2 regions of the Leisingera sp. M527 genome follow, and region 2 is predicted to be linked to the other one. Evidence: riboswitches for the same ligand, from Rfam matches in the RefSeq annotation. Region 2 holds a riboswitch; the other holds the start of a gene.
The links. Region 2 has a riboswitch for cobalamin ahead of K3555_RS16350 (TonB-dependent siderophore receptor). Riboswitches for the same ligand answer to the same signal wherever they lie in the genome.
Positions count from the first base shown of each region.

Region 1 (4,696 bases), 2.0 Mb from region 2:
GGATCACCGCAAAGGACGGCGCCCCGATCAGGGCTGTGACAACGCCGATGGGCAGCACCTGGCCAGGGATTATGATCCGGGACACGATGTCTGCGCCAATCAGGAACACCGCGCCGGTCAGCGCCGCGGCCGGCATCAGCCTGCGATGCCCGGGACCAACCAGGAACCGCGCCGCATGCGGGATCACCAGGCCGACAAAGCCGATCGAGCCAACGATGGACACCATCACCGCTGTGGTCAGCGCGGTGGCAAAGATCAGGATAACTTGCACCCGCCGCACCGGAATGCCCAGCGAGGCTGCTGAATCGGTGCCAAAGGTAAAGGCATCCAGCGCCCGCGCATGGAACCGGCAGACGACCCAGCCCGCCAGCGCCAGCGGCACTGCCAGCCACACATCCGGCCAGCGCACCCCGCCCATATTGCCCATCAGCCAGAACATGATGCCGCGGGCCTGATCGGCGTTGGCGGATTTGGCAATGATGAAGGCCGTCAGCGCGTTGAACAGCTGCGAGCCTGCAATGCCGGCCAGCACAATTTGCGCTGCCGCAGCGCGGCTACCGCCGGCCCCGGCGGCCCGGGCCAGAACGGCAACAAAGCCAAAGGCCAGCAGCGCGCCGTTAAAGGCGCCAAAAGACAACGACAGCGCACCGCCGCCAAGCCCTGCAATGGTCACCGCAACCGCCCCGGTCGAGGCGCCGGCGGAAATGCCCAGGATATAGGGGTCTGCCAGCGCATTGCGCAGCAGGGCCTGCAGCACCACGCCCGCCACCGCCAGCGCCGCCCCGCAGGCCCCCGCCACAAGCGCACGCGGCAGCCGGTAACTCCAGACAATGCCTTGATCTATCGGATCAACCGGCAGCCCTGCCCCGGCCAGCTTATTGGCCAGAACCGACAGCACTAGGTCAGGCGCAAGCGCGGTTTCCCCGATCATTGCGCCTGCCAGAACCGCTGCAATCAGCACCGGCAAGGCCAGGCACGCGCCCTTGACGCCCTGCCATGTGATTGCAGCGGCTGCACTCACTGGCTGGTGCCGATCACGCTGAGTTCAGCAGCCAGATCCTCCAGCGCCGGAATGGCACGGATGGTGGCATCCATCGCCTGGGCGTCCATCACAACGATGCGGTTGTTCTTGACTGCATCCATCTGGCTCGCCACCGGATCATTGCGCAGGAAGTCCAGCTTCTTTTCATAGTCATCCGCGGCAAAGCGGCGGCGGTCCATGCGGGCAATCACAATCACCGTCGGATTGGCCTTGGCGATGGTCTCCCAGCCGACCGTTGGCCATTCCTCGTCGGTCTCAACGACGTTGCGCAGGCCCAGCTGCTGCATCATGTAACCTGGCGCGCCCTTCTGGCCGGCCACAAACGGGTCGCTTTCCATTTCGGGCGACGAGAACCAGAACACGGCAGACGCATCTTCCAGCGCGACCTGCTGCGCCTTGGCAACCGCCGCAGCCTCGCGCGCCTTGTAATCGGCGACCAGTTCGGCGCCCTTTTCAGCCTCGCCAAAGATCGCCGCCAGTTCCTCAATCCCCTGATACAGGCTGCCGGTGGTGAACATCTGCGTGCGGGTGCCGTCGCCGCCGGTGGTGTTGTCCTTGCCGACGCAATCGGCGGGCATCACATAGGTCGGGATGCCCAGATCATGGAACTGCTCGCGCTTGGCTACGACGCCTTCGGGGCCGACGTGCCATTCGTACTGCGCTGCCACCAGACCGGGGCGTTTGGCCACGACGCTTTCAAAGCTTGGGTCGTTGTCGGCCAGACGGTCGATCTTGGCATTCATGTCTGCGTATTCCGGCAGCACGTCGTTGAACCAGACCGAGGTGCCCAGCACCTTATCGCCCAGCCCCAGCGCATAAAGCACTTCGGTCGCCGCCTGGCCAACCGTTACCGAAGACGCTGCCGGCGCCTCGAAGGTGACCGACTGGCCGCAGTTTTCTATGGTCAGCGGAAAGGTTTCGCTGGCCGCCGCAGCCTGTGCGGCAGCGATGAAGGAAAGGCCGATCAGGCCGGAACGCAAAAACATGATATTCGATCTCCATGTGTCAATGACCGGAGAACGGGTGAAAGGGCATTGACCGGTAAGGCTGAGGGTCTGGCCCCCGCTTGCGGCACCGGAAAACGGCGGCGCATCTTACCGGCAACCTCCCCGGACAACCCCGCCCGGTGTCTTTCGGTTTTCACCGGCAGGTCTCCTGACTGGCGGGTCAATGACTGTGCCGTCTTCCCGGACCGTTTGGTCCAGTGACGTCATGGCACAGCTCTCGCCGCCTACAGTTGCGGGGGCAGTTCCGTTTGGCGCCGGCAGGCACCGCGGATTCCCTCTTAGCCCTTTCGGGACCGGTAAAGCGCGGGTAGCGCATCCCTTTCGTTGCGGCAAGAAAAAGTTTTGATGCAGAGGGAATTCTGCAAACCGGGCGCAGCCAGAGCAACTGGGCTGCGTCTTGTCCGGATGACGGCCCTGCCCGGTTACTCGACCACGATCAGATCGGTATCCATCGCCTTGAGCATGTCCTTGATGGCCTGCGGCGGCTGCGCGTCCGTATAGAAGACCTCGAATTTTGTATCCTTGCCGACCGACACCGGCGCGCGCTTGTTGAACTTGTCATGATCGGCCACAACAATCCGGACCTGCGCATTGGCCGCCGCGACACGGGCCAGGTTTGCCTCTTCGAGATCATGCAGCATGAAGCCCAGTTCGGCATTGATCGCCCCGGCCGAAAAGATGGCAAACTGCACGTTCAGCCGCCGCACCAGATCAAGCGCTTCGGCCCCGAAGGCACCGCCGTCATGCGGGCGCAGCTCGCCGCCCGCCAGAAACACCCGGTTGTTGTTGCGCGAGGCCAGCGCATGGGCCACCAGCACGGAATTGGTCACCACAAAGAGGTTTGACCGCTGCCGCAGCTCCTGCGCCACATAAGCGGTGGTGGAGCCGACATCCAAAAAGACCGAATCCCCGTCGCTGATGGTCTTGGCAACCTCGATGGCCAGACGCTGCTTTTCTGAGGCGTGTGTGTCCATCCGGCTTTGCAGCGGCAGCTCGTTCACATCTTCAACCAGATGCACCCCGCCGTGCACCTTGCGGACCGCCTGGGCATCCTCCAGCGTGCGGATATTGCGCCGGATGGTTTCATTGGACACGCCCAGCCTGCCGGCCAGATAGCTGACCCGGCAGGACCCGCCTGCCTGTTGCAGCGCCCGCAGGATTTCCTCTTCGCGCTGATTGGTGGTTTTGCGGCTTTTGGTCATTGGGCCTCCTGTTGTGTTGCTACGCCAGAAAGCCACAAAAAACAACACATGAGCCCTCGGATACCGCGCCCGTCCGCCTCAAAACGCACTTTCTTCGAGGTGACTGTGGCTTATTGTGGTTTTTTATTGACTGATCGGCACAATCGCCGCACCATCATAACAGGCGACGCCAAGAATCGCACAAAATGCCACATATCAGGGAATTCCTTATGCCGAGAAACTTCAACGCTTTGGGAGCCGTGGCGCTGACAGCCGCCGTTTCCGCTTCATCCGCCTGGGCCGCCGAGTCCTCCGACCCGATCAAACTGACCTTGCACGACTGGTCCGGCCAGTTGATCAACACCAAGATCATGGGCAGCATCCTGCAGGAGGCAGGGTATAACATCGAATATGTCCAGGCAGACTATATCGCGCAGTTTGCCGGGCTGAAGACCGGCGATCTGCATCTGGCGATGGAAATCTGGGAAACCACCGGGCGCGAGGCGCTGGACGACGCGACCGCCTCGGGCAAAGTTGTCAATGCCGGCGAAACCGGACTGATGGCGATCGAGGAATGGTGGTACCCCGCCTATATGAAAGACCGCTGCCCCGGCCTGCCCGACTGGCAGGCGCTGAAGGACTGTGCCGAGGAATTCGCAACGGCGGAAACCTCTCCCTACGGGCGCTATGTCGGCGGCCCGGTCACCTGGGGCGGTTTTGACGAAGAACGCGTCGAGGCGCTGGAGCTGGAATTTGAAGTGGTTCACGCAGGCACCGACGCCGCACTGTTTGCCGAACTTGAATCCGCCTATCAGCGCCAGGACCCGATTGTCCTGTGGGTATATGTGCCGCACTGGGCGCCGGCCAAATACGACGGTGAATTCGTGGAGTTCCCGCCCTATTCCGCGGAATGCTACACCGATCCTGCGGCGGGGGTGAACCCGGATCTGGCCTATGATTGCGGCAAGCCGCGCGGCCCGATCTGGAAAGCCGCTTGGGCAGGGCTGCCGGAAAAATGGCCGGGCGCCTATGAGATCGTGCAGTCCTACCAGATTTCCAACGAAGAGATGAGCGCCATGGTCGGCAAAGCAGACCTGGACGGCGTTGATATCGATACAGTGGTGTCGGATTGGATGGCCGCAAACAAGGACCGCTGGTCCGGCTGGATCAGCAACTGATCTCACTCCCCGGGGCTGCTGCACGCTCTCAGGCAGCCCCGGCCTTTTCCCCTGCCCCGTCAATCAACCCGGCCGCATTCCGCGGACCGGTTCAGGAACCGCATTGATGACCCCCAAGACCAAACTCTCCTGCCGCAATATCTGGAAGCTGTATGGCGCCAATACCACGGTGTTTTTGAACGGCAACCCGTCCCCCAGCGGCGCGGAGATCCGCAAGGCGGGTATTATAGGTGCTGTACGCGATGCCCGCATCGACATTGCCGAAGGCGAGATATTTATCATCATGGG
Region 1 covers NZ_CP081037.1:1,023,268-1,027,963, reverse strand. The annotation lists gene K3555_RS05140 (iron ABC transporter permease) at 1-1,021, opposite strand, end outside; gene K3555_RS05135 (ABC transporter substrate-binding protein) at 1,018-2,028, opposite strand; cobalamin riboswitch at 2,170-2,362, opposite strand; gene K3555_RS05130 (DeoR/GlpR family DNA-binding transcription regulator) at 2,472-3,251, opposite strand; gene K3555_RS05125 (ABC transporter substrate-binding protein) at 3,461-4,408, shown strand; gene K3555_RS05120 (glycine betaine/L-proline ABC transporter ATP-binding protein) at 4,515-4,696, shown strand, end outside.
Region 1: another riboswitch for cobalamin. It lies ahead of K3555_RS05135 (ABC transporter substrate-binding protein); the one in region 2 lies ahead of K3555_RS16350 (TonB-dependent siderophore receptor).

Region 2 (4,696 bases):
AGTCCTCGTCGAACAGGTTGGTGACGCGCCCGGTCAGCACCACGTTATCCGTCAGCTCATACTGAGCAGCCACATCAACGGTGGTGTAATCCGGCAGCTCAGCTGTGGCAAAGGAGCCAAAGAACTGGCTGTCCCAATTGCCTGCCACATGCCGGATGTCCGCGGTGACAGAGCCGCGGCCATTGAAAGTATCCAGTGTGGCGCTCAGCAGAAGCTCGTGCTCCGGGCGGCGGATCTCGACCGAGCCATTGGGGTTGGTGGCGTCCAGATAGGTGTAGGACAGACGCAAATCAAGTGTGTCGGTGGCTTCCAGACTTGCCGCCAGCTCTACGCCTTTGCGTTCGCTGTCACCGGCTTGGTTGCGGTAGGAGAACGTGGTTGCGTTCACCATGTAGCTCTCGATCTCTCCCGTCAGGGTTTCGTCAAAATAAGTCACATCGACCAGCCCGCGCCCCTGCAGGAACGGTACCTCGACCCCGAAATCGAAGCTGCGGTTTTCCTCTGGCTGCAAGCTCGGATTGCCAAGGTAGGTGGTGGCGCCGAATGTACTGCTGGCAAACAGCTCAAAGTAAGACGGGTTCACGATCCCTGTCCCGGCAGAGCTGTGCAGCCGCACGCCGCTGCCTGCGAAGGTATAAGAGGCACTGGCGGTCCAGCTGGTGGCGTCTTCGAATACGCTGTTGTTGTCGTGGCGTATCCCGAGCTGCAGATCGAGGCCGTTGGCAAAGCTGCCGCGGTATTCCAGGGCAATCGAATTGGTTTCGCGCGCAAAGGCCGGGTTAGAGCTGCTGGAGTCCTCTTCCCATTCCAGCATTGCGTTCAGAAGGTGGTCTGCCTGATCCGCCGGCTGCCCGTCCAGGCCAAAGCTCAGCAGGTATTTTGCTGCTTCGGTCTTGGTCTCTGTCGGTGTGCCGCCATTGAAGGAGCGGTCAAAGTCAGTGCGTTCCAGCGACAACCGATGCTTCAGACGGCCGCCCAAGGTGTCCAGTTCAGCATAGACCTGGGCCAGTTGCTCATCGCGGTCACTGAATTGCGTGGGATCATCCACGACATAGCTAGCCGCATCCGTTGCAGTGAATGAGGTGCTGTCGCTGTCATAGCGCTCATCCGAAGTGCGGACGTTGAAGCCAAGTTTCAGCCGGTCGGTGACGAGGTAATCGCCTTTCAGCTGCAAGGTGTTGCGGCGGATGCCGTCCTCTTCACCGCCATCGCCGGAGGCATCGTAGCCGTCGTCATTGTCATGGGCGAGGCTGAAGGAAATGCCGCCGCGCTCGATCCGTGACGAGATCCGCGCCGACGCCCGGTAGTCGTCCGAACCCGCCTCGGCGCTGCCGCCGTATTCCGTGCCGATACCGCCGGACTTGGTGATGATGTTGATCACACCGGCTGAGGCGTTGGAGCCGTAAAACACCGACTGCGGGCCGCGCAGGACCTCGATCCGCTCGATATTGGCTGTGTCCAGGCCGGACAGGATGTACTCGCTGTCACCGCCCGAGGCTTCGACACCGTCGATCAGGATCAGCGTGTGATTGGCTTCGGCGCCGCGGATGCGGACCTGGGTAAAGCTGTCGCCGGAGCCGTTTATCATCAGGCCGGGAACGGAACGCAGAGCGTCTTGCACGGTGGTGATGCCGCGGTCTTTGATCTCTTCGCTGGTCAGAACTGTGACGGAGCGGCCGTATTTCCGGGCCTCAACCGGTGTGAAGCCGCCGGAGATGATAATCTCCGCCAGGTCGGTGACCTCTGGATCCTGGGCGGTTGCGATTGCGGGGGTGACGGCCAGGGCCGCGGCCAGGGTCAAGCTTGCCTTGCGCATATTCCATTCCTCCCGGCCCGCGCAACAATCGCAGGCCAAGTGACTGCCCAAGCGGGCAGTGTATTCGGGTCGGGTCTTTGGAAGGCTTTGCCTCCGCAGACGGTGAAAACTGCCACCACTACGGAAATCCGTTATCTACGGCGCGCCCCGCACCGGGAAAGGGTGATCATCCTGGCAGGTCTCCTGACTCGCGGGTCGAAGCTTTGCCGCGCCTTCCCGCCCCTTTGGGCAGTGGCATCTCGCAGCATTGCTCTCCGCTCACAGTTGCGGGGGCAGTCACGGATTCAGCGCCTGTTGGCTACACTTCACCGTGTTCCCTTTTACCCGGGTGGTCTCCCAGCCGGACCAGAATGTCCGGGACTTAGGCAAACTGGAATTGTTCTGTCAAGCGGAAGCAAACTCAACCAAGGTTGCTATGGATTGGCTTCAGGATGGAATGAAAAAACAATTGTTTTAATTTAGGGGCTTACGTCCGGAAAATCCCCGTGAAGAAATTTGATTTTGAGCACCGGGGATGCGGCTTAAGTCCTAACAGGAGTATGCCGAACCGCGGCCGATACTGCTGTTCAATCTCAAGCGGGACTTAGGAGGCGAGATCTTGCATTGCAGGCAAGCCCGTCATTGCTCCTTTCCAATGCCCGTTGAAAACTGGAAGGTCCGCTTTTGCGGGTAGTGTCAAAAGTGTTTCCTTTTGCCCTGTCTGCTTGCAGCCGCGGTGAATGAAAGGCGTCTCCGCGCCTCGGGCATTGCCCACCAAAACATCGCTGAACCATGCCTAACCCTCCGCACTTCCTTTTGCCGTGCGGCGGGCGGTTTCCGGCAGCGTAGCGGGCCGACGCGCTGCACGCGTGCCGCGAGAATTCGGCACTTCTGCAATGGGCTCGAACCAGCTCTCCCACCCAAGAAAAAAGCCCCGCAGACACCTGCGGGGCTTTCGTTTTCAGCAGCCGTGAGGCCGGGGAGATTACTCGTCGCCCGACTTCAGTGCGGCGCCCAGGATGTCGCCCAGCGATGCGCCGGAGTCCGAGGAGCCATACTGTTCCACAGCTTCTTTCTCTTCTGCAATCTCGCGTGCTTTGATCGACAGGCCCAGACGGCGGGTCTTGGAGTCGACGTTGGTGACGCGGACGTCGACCTTGTCGCCAACCGAGAAGCGCTCGGGGCGCTGGTCGGCACGGTCACGCGCCAGGTCGGAGCGGCGGATGAAGGACTTCATGCCTTCGTATTCCACCTCAACGCCGCCGTCTTCGATCGCGGTCACGTTCACGGTCACGATCGAGCCGCGCTTCACGCCGCCAACCGCTTCTGCGAACTTGTCGCCGCCCAGAGCTTTGATCGACAGCGAGATACGCTCTTTGTCGACGTCCACTTCGGAAACAACGGCCGAAACCATGTCGCCTTTGCGGTAGTTCTGGATCGCTTCTTCACCGCGCTCGTCCCAAGACAGGTCGGAGAGGTGAACCATGCCGTCGATGTCGCCGTCGAGACCAATGAACAGACCGAATTCGGTGATGTTCTTGACTTCGCCTTCGACCTCGGTGCCTTCCGGGTTGGCTTCGGAGAAGACTTCCCACGGGTTGCGCATGGTCTGCTTGAGGCCCAGGGACACGCGGCGCTTGGCACCGTCGATTTCCAGAACCATGACGTCGACTTCCTGGGAAGTGGAGACGATTTTGCCCGGGTGGACGTTCTTCTTGGTCCAGGACATCTCGGAGACGTGCACCAGACCTTCGACGCCCGGTTCCAGCTCAACAAATGCACCGTAATCGGTGATGTTGGTGACGCGGCCCTTGTGGACCGAGGACAGCGGGTACTTGGCGCCAACCAGATCCCACGGATCTTCCTGCAGCTGCTTCATGCCGAGGGAGATACGGTGGGTCTCTTTGTTGATCTTGATGACCTGAACCTTGACGGTTTCGCCGATCGACAGGATCTCGGAGGGGTGGTTCACACGGCGCCATGCCATGTCAGTGACGTGCAGCAGGCCGTCAACGCCGCCCAGGTCAACAAACGCACCGTATTCGGTGATGTTCTTGACCACACCGTCGACCGCTTGGCCTTCGGTCAGGTTGCCGATGACTTCGGCACGCTGTTCGGCACGCGATTCTTCTAGGATGGCGCGGCGCGAGACAACGATGTTGCCGCGGCGGCGGTCCATCTTCAGGATCTGGAACGGCTGCTTCAGACCCATCAGCGGGCCGGCGTCGCGCACGGGGCGCACGTCGACCTGCGAACCGGGCAGGAACGCAACAGCGCCGCCCAGGTCGACAGTGAAGCCGCCTTTGACGCGGCCGAAGATCGCGCCTTCGACGCGCTGATCGTCTGCGTATGCTTTTTCCAGGCGGTCCCAGGCTTCTTCACGGCGGGCCATCTCACGCGAGATAACGGCTTCGCCGCGGGCGTTTTCAGCCGAGCGCAGGAAGACTTCCACTTCGTCGCCGACAGCGATTTCAGCAGCTTCACCGGGATTTGCGAATTCTTTCAGATCAACGCGGCCTTCCATTTTGTAGCCGACGTCGATGATGGCCTGACCGGCTTCGATTGCCAGTACTTTGCCTTTGACAACCGAACCCTCGTCCGGAGTGTCCATTTCGAAGCTTTCATTCAGGAGGGCTTCGAAGTCCTCCATTGATACGTTTTGAGCCATGAGGTCTCAGATTTCCTTTTCATACGGTTTTTCTGGCCATGCGGTTGTCTCCGCCGGTCTTGGTTCAGCCGCACAGGACGTGGCCCGAATCACATCTGATCAAACAAACACAAAGGGCCGAGGTGTGCCTCAGCCCTGCTCAGATGTGTCATCCGGACGTTGACCGCCCTTGTACCGACAGCGCGCGTATAGGCGGATTCCCGGTTACGTGCAAGGGGAAGCTGATCAGAGCT
Region 2 covers NZ_CP081037.1:3,302,076-3,306,771, forward strand. The annotation lists gene K3555_RS16350 (TonB-dependent siderophore receptor) at 1-1,816, opposite strand, end outside; cobalamin riboswitch at 1,972-2,181, opposite strand; gene rpsA (30S ribosomal protein S1) at 2,781-4,463, opposite strand.